3 regions of the Mesorhizobium sp. NPDC059025 genome follow, and region 2 is predicted to be linked to each of the others. Evidence: predicted binding sites of a transcription regulator. Region 2 holds the regulator's gene; each other region holds the start of a gene.

Region 1 (4,179 bases), on a different contig from region 2:
CCGCCAACCGTGCTCGACCCCAACGCCATATGGCGACAGCAGGCCGAGGCCCGTAACGACGACGCGCCTCATTCCAAGCCTTTCCCGAAGACCTATGCCGGAAAAATCAGGCCGAGGCCTTGTCGATGTACTTCACGGCGTCGCCGACCGTGAGGATGGTCTCTGCCGCGTCGTCCGGGATTTCTACGCCGAACTCTTCCTCGAACGCCATGACAAGCTCAACCGTGTCGAGGCTGTCCGCGCCGAGATCGTCGATGAAGGAGGCCTGCTCCGTCACTTTGTCGGCATCGACGCCCAGATGCTCGATAACGATCTTTTTGACGCGCTCTGCGGTGTCACTCATGTTGGCATCCTTCGTTCTATGATCTGTCTTCGTTAGCGGGCACAATGCCGCTAATCAAGCTGAAAGATAGGCCGGGCTTAAACACAATAAACAAGGCCGGCTATTGCCCGAACCGCCGGGTTGCGGGCCGCATTACACGAAAACGGCCCAGCATCCAAGGCGCGAGCATCGTTTTTCCAAAGCCGCGACAACTCGCGGCCGCGAGTTAGATCATCGCCATGCCGCCGTTGACGTGAATGGTCTGGCCCGTCACGTAGGATGCTTCCTCCGAAGCAAGATAGGCGACCGCCGATGCGACCTCGGCACCCGTTCCCATGCGCTTGGCGGGAATTGCGGCCATGATCGCTTCTTTCTGCTTGTCATTCAGCTTGTCGGTCATGGCCGATTCGATGAAACCTGGAGCAACGCAATTGACGGTAACGTTGCGTGTGGCGATCTCTTGCGCCAGCGATTTGGAAAAACCGATCATGCCGGCCTTGGAGGCACAATAATTGGCCTGCCCCGGATTGCCGGTGACGCCGACGACGGAGGTGATGTTGATGATGCGGCCGTAGCGGCGGCGCATCATCGGATGCGTCAATTCCCGCGTCAGGCGGAAGACGGCAGTCAGATTGACTTCGATCACACTGTCCCAGTCGGCATCCGACATACGCACGAACAGACCATCCTTGGTGATGCCTGCGTTGTTGACCAGGATATCGACGCCCTCGAGATCAGCCTCCGCCTTCTGGCCCAGCGCCTTGACCTCGTCGCGGTCGGACAGGTTCGCCGGGAAGAGCTTAACGCGATCGCCAAGTTCGCCGGCGAGTGCTTCCAGCTTTTCCACACGCGTGCCATGCAGGCCGACCGTCGCACCCTGCGCGTGAAGTATCCTGGCGATGGATTCGCCGATGCCACCCGAAGCTCCGGTGACGAGCGCCTTGCGGCCTGTCAGATCAAACATGTCTTGTCCCTTTCAAGCACACCCATCGCATGGATGGGGTCATCAGGTTGCTCAGGCCAGTGCGGCAATGGCTGCATCGACATCGGCAGGATTTCCCACCGAAGTCACAGCGATGTCACGGTTGATTCGACGCGCCAGGCCGGAAAGTACCTTGCCGGCACCGACTTCATAGAGCGTGGTCACGCCATTGGCAGCGAACCACTCCACCGTCTCGCGCCAGCGCACACGGCCAGTCACCTGCTCGACCAGCCGAGCCGCGATCGCATCGGGATCCTGAGTTGGCGAAACCGAGACATTCGAAATCACCGGAACAGCCGGCGCTTTCCTGGCGACATTGGCCAGGGCTTCGCGCATCGCTTCCGCCGCCGGCGCCATCAGCGCCGAATGGAACGGCGCCGACACTTGCAGCATCAGCGCTCGCTTGGCGCCCTTTTCCGTGCAGAGCCTGGCTGCGAGTTCGACAGCGGCCTTGGCGCCCGATATCACCAGTTGCCCACCACCGTTGTCGTTGGCAACCTGGCAGACGGATCCCTTGGCAGCTTCGGCACAGGCGGCTTCGACGTCGGGCTGCTCAAGGCCGATGATCGCCGCCATCGCACCTTCCCCGACCGGCACAGCCGACTGCATGGCATTGCCGCGAATGCGCAGGAGCCTTGCCGCATCGGCCACCGAGACGAAACCCGCGGCGGCAAGTGCCGAATACTCGCCCAGCGAATGGCCCGCGACATAGGCGACCTTTTCCTTCAAGGAAAAGCCACGCGCTTCGAGTGCTTTGACAGCAGCCAACGACACCGCCATCAGCGCTGGCTGCGCGTTTGCCGTCAGCGTCAGCGTCTCTTCTGGTCCATTCCAGATCAGAGCGGACAGCTTCTCCCCGAGCGCTTCGTCTACTTCTTCGAACACGCGACGGGCTTCAGGAAAAGCGTCTGCCAGATCCTTGCCCATGCCGACCGACTGGCTGCCCTGCCCCGGAAAGGTAAACGCGACCGCCATAACGAGCTCCAATTGCTTGATCTCGCCTGCCCTGTGCGCAAGGCCGGGCGACAAGTCAAGCCCGATGCAGCCTTCGCCTGCTGTGGCCAACAGTGCTTGGGAAGGCCAGGCGACGATCAATCATGATGAAAATCGAACACGATTCGTTTGCTGGCTCTTCTAAATTTCGCCACAGGCGCTAGCTTTTTGTGACATTTGAGTGACAGTTACGTGACGCTTTTGCAGTCGGGGGACTTGTAAGTTGGCGAAGGGATGGTCAGGGAGCGGCATGAACGCGCCAGAGCATAGACATGACACCGCCATACCCGGCTTGGAACCGGGTGAGAAAAGGCGTGCCGTGCGCTATTGCATGATGACATTGGTTGCGTCAGCCGTGCTGGTGTTCGCCATCGAGCTGATCTTTCGAGGTGATCTCGCCAGCACGTTCGGTTTCTTTCTTCAGCCGTCGAAGCCCGGCTGGACAACGGTCATCCTGTTCACGCTTATCCTGATTGGCATCGACGCGTTGCTCGGCCGCAATCATCAAAGCCTGATGATCTTCGCACCTTTGACCCTGGCGCTCGCCTTCGTCGGCCATCAAAAATCGCGCTACCTCGGCGATCCACTCTATCCGACAGATTTTCTTTACGTGCGCCAGATCATCGAATTGATGCCTCTGCTGGTAAAGGAACGGCCATGGACCGGTGTAGCGCTGGCGACCGGCATTGCCGGAACGCTGGCTTCGGTGGTGATGTTGTGGCGCATGTGGCGTCGTCGTGCACCGACCCTGCGCTACAGGGCGCGTCTCGCGCGCCTTGCCGTCGCAATCCCACTCCTCGCCTTCTTCGTCTCCATCATGGACTACGCGACCTTTTCATGGACGCGGGACCGCCTGCAGATCATCCCCATGATGTGGGACCAGAAGGAAAACTACAATTCCAACGGTTTCGCGCTCGCCTTCGCACTCAACGTGCCGATGGCACATGTCGGCGCACCCGCGGGTTATTCAGACAAGGCAATCGCGACCATCACGCGGCCTGAGGCGACCACGACAGTCCCGGAAGACAAGCCGGACATCATCATGGTGATGAGCGAATCCTTCTGGGATCCCACCATTCTGCCAGGCGTGTCGATCAAGCCAGATCCGCTGGGTGCTGTACGTCAGCTCCGTTCCGGGTCGATGCTGTCGCCAGAGTTCGGCGGCATGACCGCCAATGTCGAGTTCGAGGCACTGACCGGATTTTCCAACGCCTTCCTGCCGGCTGGGTCAATTCCCTATCAGCAATATGTGCGCGCTCCGGTGCCTTCACTCGCCACCTTCCTCAAGAGCGAGGGCTATTCCGCCAGGGCATTCCATCCGGGCACGAACTGGTTCTGGAATCGCACCGCGGTTTACGCCGATTTCGGCTTCGACGATTTCCAGTCGGAAGAGACCGCGCCTTTGGAAAAACGCGGACCGCTCGCTTCCGACGAGGCGATGACCGACCAGCTCATTTCCACCGCCGATGCTGCGGAGGAACCATTCTTCTATTTCGCCGTAAGCCTTCAGAATCACGGCCCCTATGAACCCAATCGCTACGCAGATGCTTCCCACACGGTTGAGGCGCCGATCAGCCAGTGGGCAAAGGATTCACTTCTGTCCTATGCGGAAGGCGCAGCTGATGCCGACCGCAACCTGAAACGCCTGATCGACTGGGCAGAAAAACGTGACCGTGCGACCGTAATCGTCTTCTTCGGCGATCACCTGCCGCCACTGGGCCCGGTCTACGTCGAAACGGGCTTCCTCAAGGACAATGTCGCGCCGCGCAGGGAAGCGCCCGATCAAATGAAGCTCCACCGTGAAACACCGCTGGTCGTCTGGTCGAACCGTACGGGTCTTGCCAAGGATATCGGCTCGGTCAGCCCTGCGTTCCTGCCTTAT
Region 2 (4,179 bases):
CGCCCTGCGAGATCAGGCTTTCGACGTCGGTGAGCTGTTTGCCGGGATTCGACTGCGCGTCAGCGGAAATATATTTGTCGCCTGCCGCCTCGATCGCCTTTTTCATGGCGGCTTCGTCGGTCTTCCAGCGCTCTTCCTGGAAGTTGGACCAGGACACGCCGATTACCTTGTCCTTCGCTTCGGCGACAGCGGAAAGCGCAAGCGTCATGGCGGCACCCGCCAGAATGGCGGCCGTAAATTTCCTCATTTTTTCCTCCCCGCGCCCAAGGGCGCGCTTGTGTGCGTTGGCCGTTGGAGAAGCTTTTTTTCGAGCTTCGAAAAAATAATCGCGCAGGCACAGCCTTCTGTCAACGGGATTCGAGTCCTTCGCGATATTTTTTTCGGATCACGAAATAATAGTGACGACGAGGGCATGTTCTGCCACTATCTGTGGAGGAGCGCGCTGTCGCGACGGCAGGAGCGAAACGGGTTTTGCATTCGCTCATGCATCGACCTATGCACGAACAGCGCATCTGGAACGCCATTGGCGGCCCAAGCGCAACGGCCTCGGTGTCCACGGGGCCGGCGGGGGAGGAACGGCAAGGACATGACTGTCGGGATCCGTCACGACGATTTGCGCCGCAGGAACCGCGCGATGGTGATTGCTGCCGTGCGTCGCTCCGGTGAGCCGTCCCGCACGGAAATCACCGCCATCACCGGCCTCAGCCATTCGACCATTTCAGCGATTTCGTCTGATCTCATCGCGGAGGGCATTCTGCGCGAGGGCCGCAGTGAACCGACGGCATCGAAGCGGGGGCGTCCGCAAGTGGGCCTGCAGCTCGATCCCGGCGCAGCGGCTGTGCTGACGGTCGTTCTGTCGCTCAACCTTTTGACGGCCGCAGCCATCGACTATTCGGGCAAGGTCCTGACGGAAGAAACACGCCGTCTGGACACACTGTCTCTGCCCCGGGAAGCGCTGGTCGATGAATGCGTCGAGATGGTCCGGCGACAGCTCCACGACCGGAGCCTGGCAAGACATCGGGTCCTGCGCATAGCTTTCGCAGTTCAGGGCACGGCAGATTCGCATGCGCGCACCATGCTGTGGACGCCAATCACCCCGCATGGCGATATCCCCTTTGCCGATATCCTGGAAAACGCTTTTGGCATTCCCGTCATCGTCGAGAACGACTGCAACATGATGGCGGTCGCGCTGCGTTGGCGCGGCACGGACCGCTATCGTGACGACTTCATTGCCGTTCTGCTTTCGCACGGCATCGGCATGGGCATCGTGCTCAATGGCGAATTGTTCATCGGCACCCAGTCGTCCGGCGGCGAATTCGGACACATGATCCACCGGCCGAATGGCGCGCGATGCCGCTGTGGCCGCCATGGCTGCGTCGAGGCTTATGCCGGCAACTATGCAATCTGGCGCAGTGCCCACGGGCTCGATGAAAACACCGAACCGGCCGCTGACATTCCCGACGACGAAATGCAGAGGCTGGCTGAAAAAGCACGCGCAGGCGTCGGCCCCGAACGCGAGGCCTATGAACGCGCAGGCACAGCCCTCGGCTACAGCCTCGGTTCACTTTTCGCCGTCATCGACCCTGCCCCGGTAACCTTTGTCGGCATCGGTGCAACGGCCTTCGATCTGATCGAGCCGGCATTGCGGCGGGCAATTGCCCAGACCGCCGGCGGACAACATTCGAATTCAATTGTCTTTGATACGGAACCCAAGGAGCAGATGCTGATCCGCGAAGGCTGCGCCATGCGCGCGCTGACCTTCATCGATCAGGAGATCTTCGCGCTTGGCGGTCCGATGGCTCCCATCCCTCAGCTTCTGGAGGTCTGAGCCGGCGATCAGGGCGCAATAGCGATGAACCGGCCTTGTCCCTGATCAATCCTCGCGGATGGCGTAGCCCGAGCCGCGTATCGTGCGGATGACGTCCGGCATGCGGCCATTGTTGACCGCCTTGCGCAGGCGCCCGACATGCACATCGACTGTACGCTCATCGATATAGATCGTCTCGCCCCAGACATTGTCGAGCAGCTGGCTGCGCGAGAAGACCCGCCCGGGATGCCGCATCATGAATTCCAGCAGCCGGAACTCCGTCGGCCCGAGCCGGATCTCGCTCTTCTTGCGGTAGACCCGGTGCGACTCGCGGTCGAGTACGATGTCGCCGACCTTGAGCACGGAAGACAGCACCTCGGGTTTCGCGCGGCGCAACAGTGCCTTCACGCGTGCCATGAACTCAGGCATCGAGAATGGCTTGACCAGATAATCATCGGCGCCGGTGGACAGACCGCGCACACGGTCGCTTTCCTCGCCGCGTGCCGTCAGCATGATCACCGGCAGGCGCTCGGTCTCCGGTCGCATCCGAAGCCGCCGGCACAATTCGATGCCGGATACTGCCGGCACCATCCAGTCGAGCACCAGGAGATCCGGCACATTTTCCTGAAGCCGGATTTCGGCTTCGTCGCCCCTGGCTACTACCTCGACCTGGTAGCCCTCGGATTCCAGATTGTAGCGGAGGAGGACGCCCAACGGCTCCTCGTCTTCCACCACCATGACACGCGGCGCGATCATCTTGCCGTCCGTCCCGTGGTCAGGCCGCCGGAACGGCAGCAGCCGTCTCGTCGAGCTTTGGCCGGTTGGGCGGCAACTGCTCGCCCGTCAGCACGTAGAAGGCGTTCTCGGCGATGTTGGTGACATGGTCACCGATGCGCTCGAGATTCTTGGCGCAGAACAACAGGTGCGTGCAGGCCGTGATGTTGCGTGGATCTTCCATCATGTAGGTGAGAAGCTCGCGGAAGACGGACGTGTATTTCACATCGATCCGCTCGTCGTCAGCCCTCAGTTGGGCGAGCCCCTCTGCGTCCCTCGCCGCATATTTCTCGACGACACCGTCGACCTGGTCGAGCACCAGATGGGCCATCGCGTCGATCGAATGCGAAAGGTCGCGCGGCGTGGCGCCCTGTCCGACCGCGCCGACTCGCTTGGCGATGTTCTTGGCCAGGTCACCGATGCGTTCCAGATCTCCGGCCATGCGGATGGCGCCGACCACGGCGCGCAGGTCCTGCGCCATCGGCTGGCGCTTGGCAATCAGCGTGATTGCCTTGGTGTCCAGCTCGCGCTGGCGCGCATCCATGATCGCATCGTCCGACACGACCCGTTGGGCAAGTCCATTGTCTGACTTCAGCAGCGCCTTGGTGGAGCTTTCGACCATCGAGCTCGCCAGTTCACCCATGTCGCTGATGAGCCTGCTGATTTGTCCGAGCTCTTCGTCGAACGATGCGACGGTATGTTCGCCCATATCTATGTCCTCTTTTTCCTCGGCAGCAATCGCTCACTCAGCCGAAACGGCCGGTGATGTAGTCCTGCGTGCGCTTGTCGTCGGGGTTGGTGAACATCTTGTCGGTAGCACCTTCCTCGACCAGGTAGCCGAGATGGAACATCGCCGTGCGCTGCGAGACGCGGGCGGCCTGCTGCATCGAATGGGTGACGATGACGATCGTGTAGTTCTGGCGCAGTTCGTCGATCAGTTCCTCGACCTTGGCGGTCGCAATCGGATCAAGCGCCGAGCACGGTTCGTCCATCAGAATGACTTCAGGCGACACCGCGATGGCGCGCGCGATGCACAGACGCTGCTGCTGGCCGCCGGAAAGGCCGGTGCCGGGCTCGTTGAGGCGATCCTTCACTTCGTTCCAGATTGCAGCCTTCTGCAGGCTGGATTCGACGATACGGTCCATCTCCGCCTTGTTCTTGGCAAGGCCATGGATGCGCGGTCCGTAGGCGACGTTCTCGTAGATCGATTTGGGGAACGGATTGGGTTTCTGGAACACCATGCCGACGCGGGCACGCAGTTCCACGACGTCGATCTTCGGATCGTAGATGTCTTCGCTATCGAGGGTGATCTTGCCACCGACCTTGGCCGCATCGATCGTGTCGTTCATGCGGTTGAGGCAGCGCAGGAAGGTCGACTTGCCGCAGCCCGAAGGGCCGATCAGCGCCGTCACCTGATTCTGGCGAATGTCGAGATTGACGTCGAAGAGTGCCTGTTTCTCACCGTAGTGCACGGTCACCTTGTCGCCGCGCATCTTGATGATTTCGTTCGTCTGGGCGCTCATCTGGCTGCTCACTGCCTGTTCGAGGGTCTTTTCCGTCATGATATTCATATCAGGCTCCCTTTCTACCAGCGCCGT
Region 3 (4,179 bases), on a different contig from region 2:
CTGGCAATAGGGACAACGCATGGCGGGCCTTGGCTAACGATTCTGATTGGGCGCGAGGCTAGAGTGTTTCCAACAAAGTAGGAAGCGCGGAAGCGGAATCCAACAGCATCCCCATCCGCTAATTTCCCACCCCGAGAAAAGCCGCCTGCACGCGCGCATTTCCTTTTGAAGAACTTGCCAATCCATTCGTGCCTAATGGAAAACATGACAAAACTGGCGGTTCTCATCATGAAAACCGCCAGTTTCTGGAACCAGAATAACTACGTTCTAAAGTTTGCGCAGGTGCAATTCCATACGTCCCGTTCGCCTCCGTCGCGATCAGGCGGATGCCCTTCCCCGAGAGGAGGAAGGGCCGAGGTCATCAATCAGCCAGCTTCAACGCATCGCGGATGGTGAAGAACATGTCGGTCTGGTCCGTCAGGCCGGCAAAATTGGCGGCATGGGGACCATAGGCCGCGACGCGTAGCTGCGCGCCGGTATGTTCCTGATCGTTTTCATCTTCCGACGTGCCATAGTTGATGGTGAGCACTGTACCATCCTTGGTGTTCAGAACCTGAGTGAGACCAGTCGACTTGGTCTCGTTCGGGATGATCTGGCTGGTGTGGGCGTGGTCGGCGGTGACGATGACCAGCGTCTTGCCGTCGGCCTTGGCGAAGTCGAGTGCAACCTGCACGGCTTCGTCGAGATCGACCGTCTCGCCGATCTGGCCACATGGATTGGCGGCATGATCCTGCTTGTCGATCGAAGCACCCTCGACCTGCAGGAAGAAGCCCTTCTCGTTGGTCTTGAGCAGTTCGATCGCCTTGGTTGTCATCGCGGCCAGCGTCGGGACAGTTGCGGCGCGTTCGCCGTTCGGTTCGCAGGTCACCACCGGCTGGTCGATGTTACCGTGATGAGTGGCCTTCGGGCCCTTCCAGCGCACAGGCATGTTGCCCTCCGAGAACAGGCCGAGCACCGGCTTGTCGTTGTTGGCAGCGGTCAGAGCCTTGAGCTCGTCGGCATTGGTCACGATCTGGAAACCGCGTTCCTTAGCCTGGTCGAGCAACGTCTTGTCCTTCCAGTCCCCGGCCTTGGCGGTCTCGCCGAAGCTCTTTGCGCCACCACCCAGCACAACGTCGGCGCGCGTGTTCAGCAACTGCTCTGAAATCGAACCGAGGCCGCCGTTCTCCAGCGCATTGGTCGGGCATTTTTCAGCGGTCGCGGTTGGGCCATAGCATTTGCGCTGCGTGACATGGGCAACCTGCACGGCAGGCGTGGCGTCCTGGATCTCGGCGGTGGAGACATTGCCCGTGCCGATCCCGGCGACCTTGGCCAGCTCGATCAGGGTCTTGTGCGGCTTTTCCTGGATGTCGACGGAGATGGCGCCGTTGTAGGTCTTGGTGCCCGTAGCCCAGGCCGAGCCCGAGGCGGCGGAATCAGTGACATAGCTCGGCTTGCCGCTCTTCTTGTCGAGCGCATAGTGCGTGTACTGACCCGTAACCGGTAGCGCATCGATGCCCTTGAAGAACCCGCCGGCGCCTTCGGCAACGTTACGCGCTACCGTGATTTCGGAATCGCCCATGCCGTCGCCGATGAGCAGGATGACGTTCTTCACGTCGCCGCCCTGGATGTACTTCTGAAATTCCGCGGTGGCCTCTCCGGTCAGGCGCCTTGCGCCCCCTTGCTGGGTGATGTCCCCCTTGGCGCCACGCTCAAGAAAAGCATCGGCGGCCCCCTGCCCGTAAACGGTGCCAGAAACGAGAAGCGCGGAAAACGCTGCCGTGGCCAGCAGCGAGCGCCTGATGAGATTGGTCATGATCATCCATCCTTCAAAACGGTGATAAGGGTCCCCCGAGACCCATCCCCTCTCCGTTTTGTTGGAAAGCCATGACCGGCAGATGACAGCCGGGCAACGGCTGGATGATCATCCCCTGCTCTGCGCTGAAAAGCCGATTCAGGCTGATGCACAAACCGCAAATGATGCGGGACCCAAAAACAAAAAGGGACCCACGAGGGGTCCCTGAATGTCTTTCAACAAGTCCGAAGGGCTTAGGCCGCCTCGGTCTCGGTCGCTTCGGCTTCGACACGAGCGCGGTCGGCAGCGCCCTTGGCCGAGGTATCACGATCAACGAACTCGATGACCGCCATGGCGGCGTTGTCGCCCTTGCGGAAACCTGCCTTCATGATGCGCAGATAACCGCCGTTGCGCTGCGCATAACGCGGTGCAATCGTATCGAACAGGCGCTTCACGACCGGCTCATTGCCGATCTGGGCGATGACCTGACGACGGGCGTGCAGGTCGCCGCGCTTGCCGAGCGTGACGAGCTTCTCGACGATCGGACGCAGGTCCTTCGCCTTCGGCAGGGTGGTGACGATCTGCTCGTGCTCAATCAGAGACACGGCGAGGTTGGCGAACATCGACTTGCGGTGGCTTACGCTGCGGGCGAAGCGACGGCCTTTGAAACCGTGGCGCATGGCTCTTTTCCTTCTTCAGTTGTTCAAGAGGCCACGGCCTCTGATGGTTTTCCGCATGACCGTCGGATCAGCGGCTCTCACCGCCGATCCTTGGAGTTCATGCTCAATATTGGTCTTCGTAACGCTTTGCGAGGTCTTCGATGTTTTCCGGCGGCCAGTCCGGCACTTCCATACCGAGGTGCAGGCCCATCGCTGCCAGAACTTCCTTGATCTCGTTCAGGGACTTGCGGCCGAAGTTCGGCGTACGAAGCATCTCCGCTTCCGTCTTCTGGATGAGGTCGCCGATGTAGACGATGTTGTCGTTCTTCAGGCAGTTGGCCGAGCGCACCGACAGTTCCAGCTCGTCGACCTTCTTGAGGAGCGACGGGTTGAAAGCGAGTTCGGTGACAGCCTCAGCCGCCACTTCCTTCTGCGGCTCGTCGAAGTTGACGAACAGCGAAAGCTGGTCCTGCAGGATGCGAGCGGCGAAAGCCACCGCGTCCTCACCGGTAACCGAACCATCGGTCTCGATGGTCATGGTCAGCTTGTCCTTGTCGAGCTCTTCGCCGTGGCGGGTGTTCTCAACCTTATAAGAGACCTTCTTGACCGGCGAGTAGAGCGAGTCGACCGGGATCAGCCCGATCGGCGCGTCTTCAGCGCGGTTGCGTTCAGCCGGCACATAACCCTTGCCGGTGTCGACGGTGAACTCCATCCGGATCTCCGCGCCCTCGTCGAGGGTGCAGATGACGTGGTCGGGGTTCAGGATCTCGACGTCGCCAACGGTCTGGATGTCACCAGCCGTGACGGCACCCGGCCCCTGCTTGCGCACGACCATGCGCTTGGGACCATCGCCTTCCATCTTGATGGCGATTTCCTTGATGTTCAGCACGATATCGGTCACGTCCTCGCGAACACCGCCGATGGACGAGAATTCATGCAGCACACCATCGATCTGCACGGCGGTAACAGCCGCGCCACGCAGCGACGAAAGCAGCACGCGACGCAGCGCGTTGCCCAAGGTCAGACCGAAACCGCGTTCCAGCGGCTCTGCGATCAGCGTCGTCAGCGTCTTGCCCTTCGACGAGAAGTCGATCTTGTTGGGCTTGATCAGTTCCTGCCAGTTCTTCTGGATCATTTTCTACCCTTCCGTTTCCCCACCACCATCCAATCGTGGCGGGCGACCTGGAAACCATTCGGGAACGCACGAGGCGTTCCCGGTGGCATTCGAAAAGCTATTAGACGCGGCGCTTCTTGCGCGGACGGCAGCCGTTATGCGGGATCGGCGTCACGTCACGGATCGAGGTGATGGTGAAGCCGGCGGCCTGCAAAGCGCGGAGCGCCGACTCACGACCCGAACCTGGACCGCAAACCTCGACTTCGAGCATGCGCATGCCGTGTTCCTGCGCCTTCTTGGCGACGTCTTCGGCGGCCATCTGGGCAGCGAACGGGGTCGACTTGCGCGAACCCTTGAAGCCCTGGGCGCCAGCCGATGACCAGGCAATCGCATTGCCCTGTGCATCGGAAATGGTGATCATGGTGTTGTTGAAGGTCGAGTTGACGTGAGCGACACCCGACGAGATGTTCTTGCGTTCGCGGCGACGGACGCGTGCGGCTTCCTTGGCCATGGTAGTCCTTTCAGTTGATCTCTACACCGCCGTAATGCCAGCGGCTACACCTGGAGGCAGTCGGACTTCGGCAGTCGGCAGCCGTCTTATCCGACTGCCCATTGCCTACTGGCGACTGCCG

Evidence for each region. Region 2 encodes PhoB, which activates phosphate uptake and scavenging genes when phosphate is short. Its sites were predicted from a motif close to TGTCATNNANCTGTCAT; they were not measured.
Region 1: ACFWYE_RS02870 (LTA synthase family protein) is a predicted target of PhoB. The motif match lies at 2,479-2,495, and genes of this name have one in related genera.
Region 3: phoA (alkaline phosphatase) is a predicted target of PhoB. The motif match lies at 1,867-1,883, and genes of this name have one in related genera.

What each region holds. Positions count from the first base shown of each region.
Region 1 is NZ_JBHYIM010000001.1:601,656-605,834, reverse strand. It holds gene fabF (beta-ketoacyl-ACP synthase II) at 1-72, opposite strand, end outside; gene ACFWYE_RS02885 (acyl carrier protein) at 107-343, opposite strand; gene fabG (3-oxoacyl-[acyl-carrier-protein] reductase) at 549-1,286, opposite strand; gene fabD (ACP S-malonyltransferase) at 1,338-2,279, opposite strand; gene ACFWYE_RS02870 (LTA synthase family protein) at 2,629-4,179, shown strand, end outside.
Region 2 is NZ_JBHYIM010000007.1:72,899-77,077, forward strand. It holds gene xylF (D-xylose ABC transporter substrate-binding protein) at 1-247, opposite strand, end outside; gene ACFWYE_RS17970 (ROK family protein) at 587-1,828, shown strand; gene phoB (phosphate regulon transcriptional regulator PhoB) at 1,874-2,563, opposite strand; gene phoU (phosphate signaling complex protein PhoU) at 2,583-3,290, opposite strand; gene pstB (phosphate ABC transporter ATP-binding protein PstB) at 3,328-4,152, opposite strand; gene pstA (phosphate ABC transporter permease PstA) at 4,167-4,179, opposite strand, start outside.
Region 3 is NZ_JBHYIM010000002.1:259,788-263,966, forward strand. It holds gene nrdR (transcriptional regulator NrdR) at 1-21, opposite strand, end outside; gene phoA (alkaline phosphatase) at 362-1,795, opposite strand; gene rplQ (50S ribosomal protein L17) at 2,029-2,454, opposite strand; gene ACFWYE_RS05430 (DNA-directed RNA polymerase subunit alpha) at 2,558-3,568, opposite strand; gene rpsK (30S ribosomal protein S11) at 3,669-4,058, opposite strand.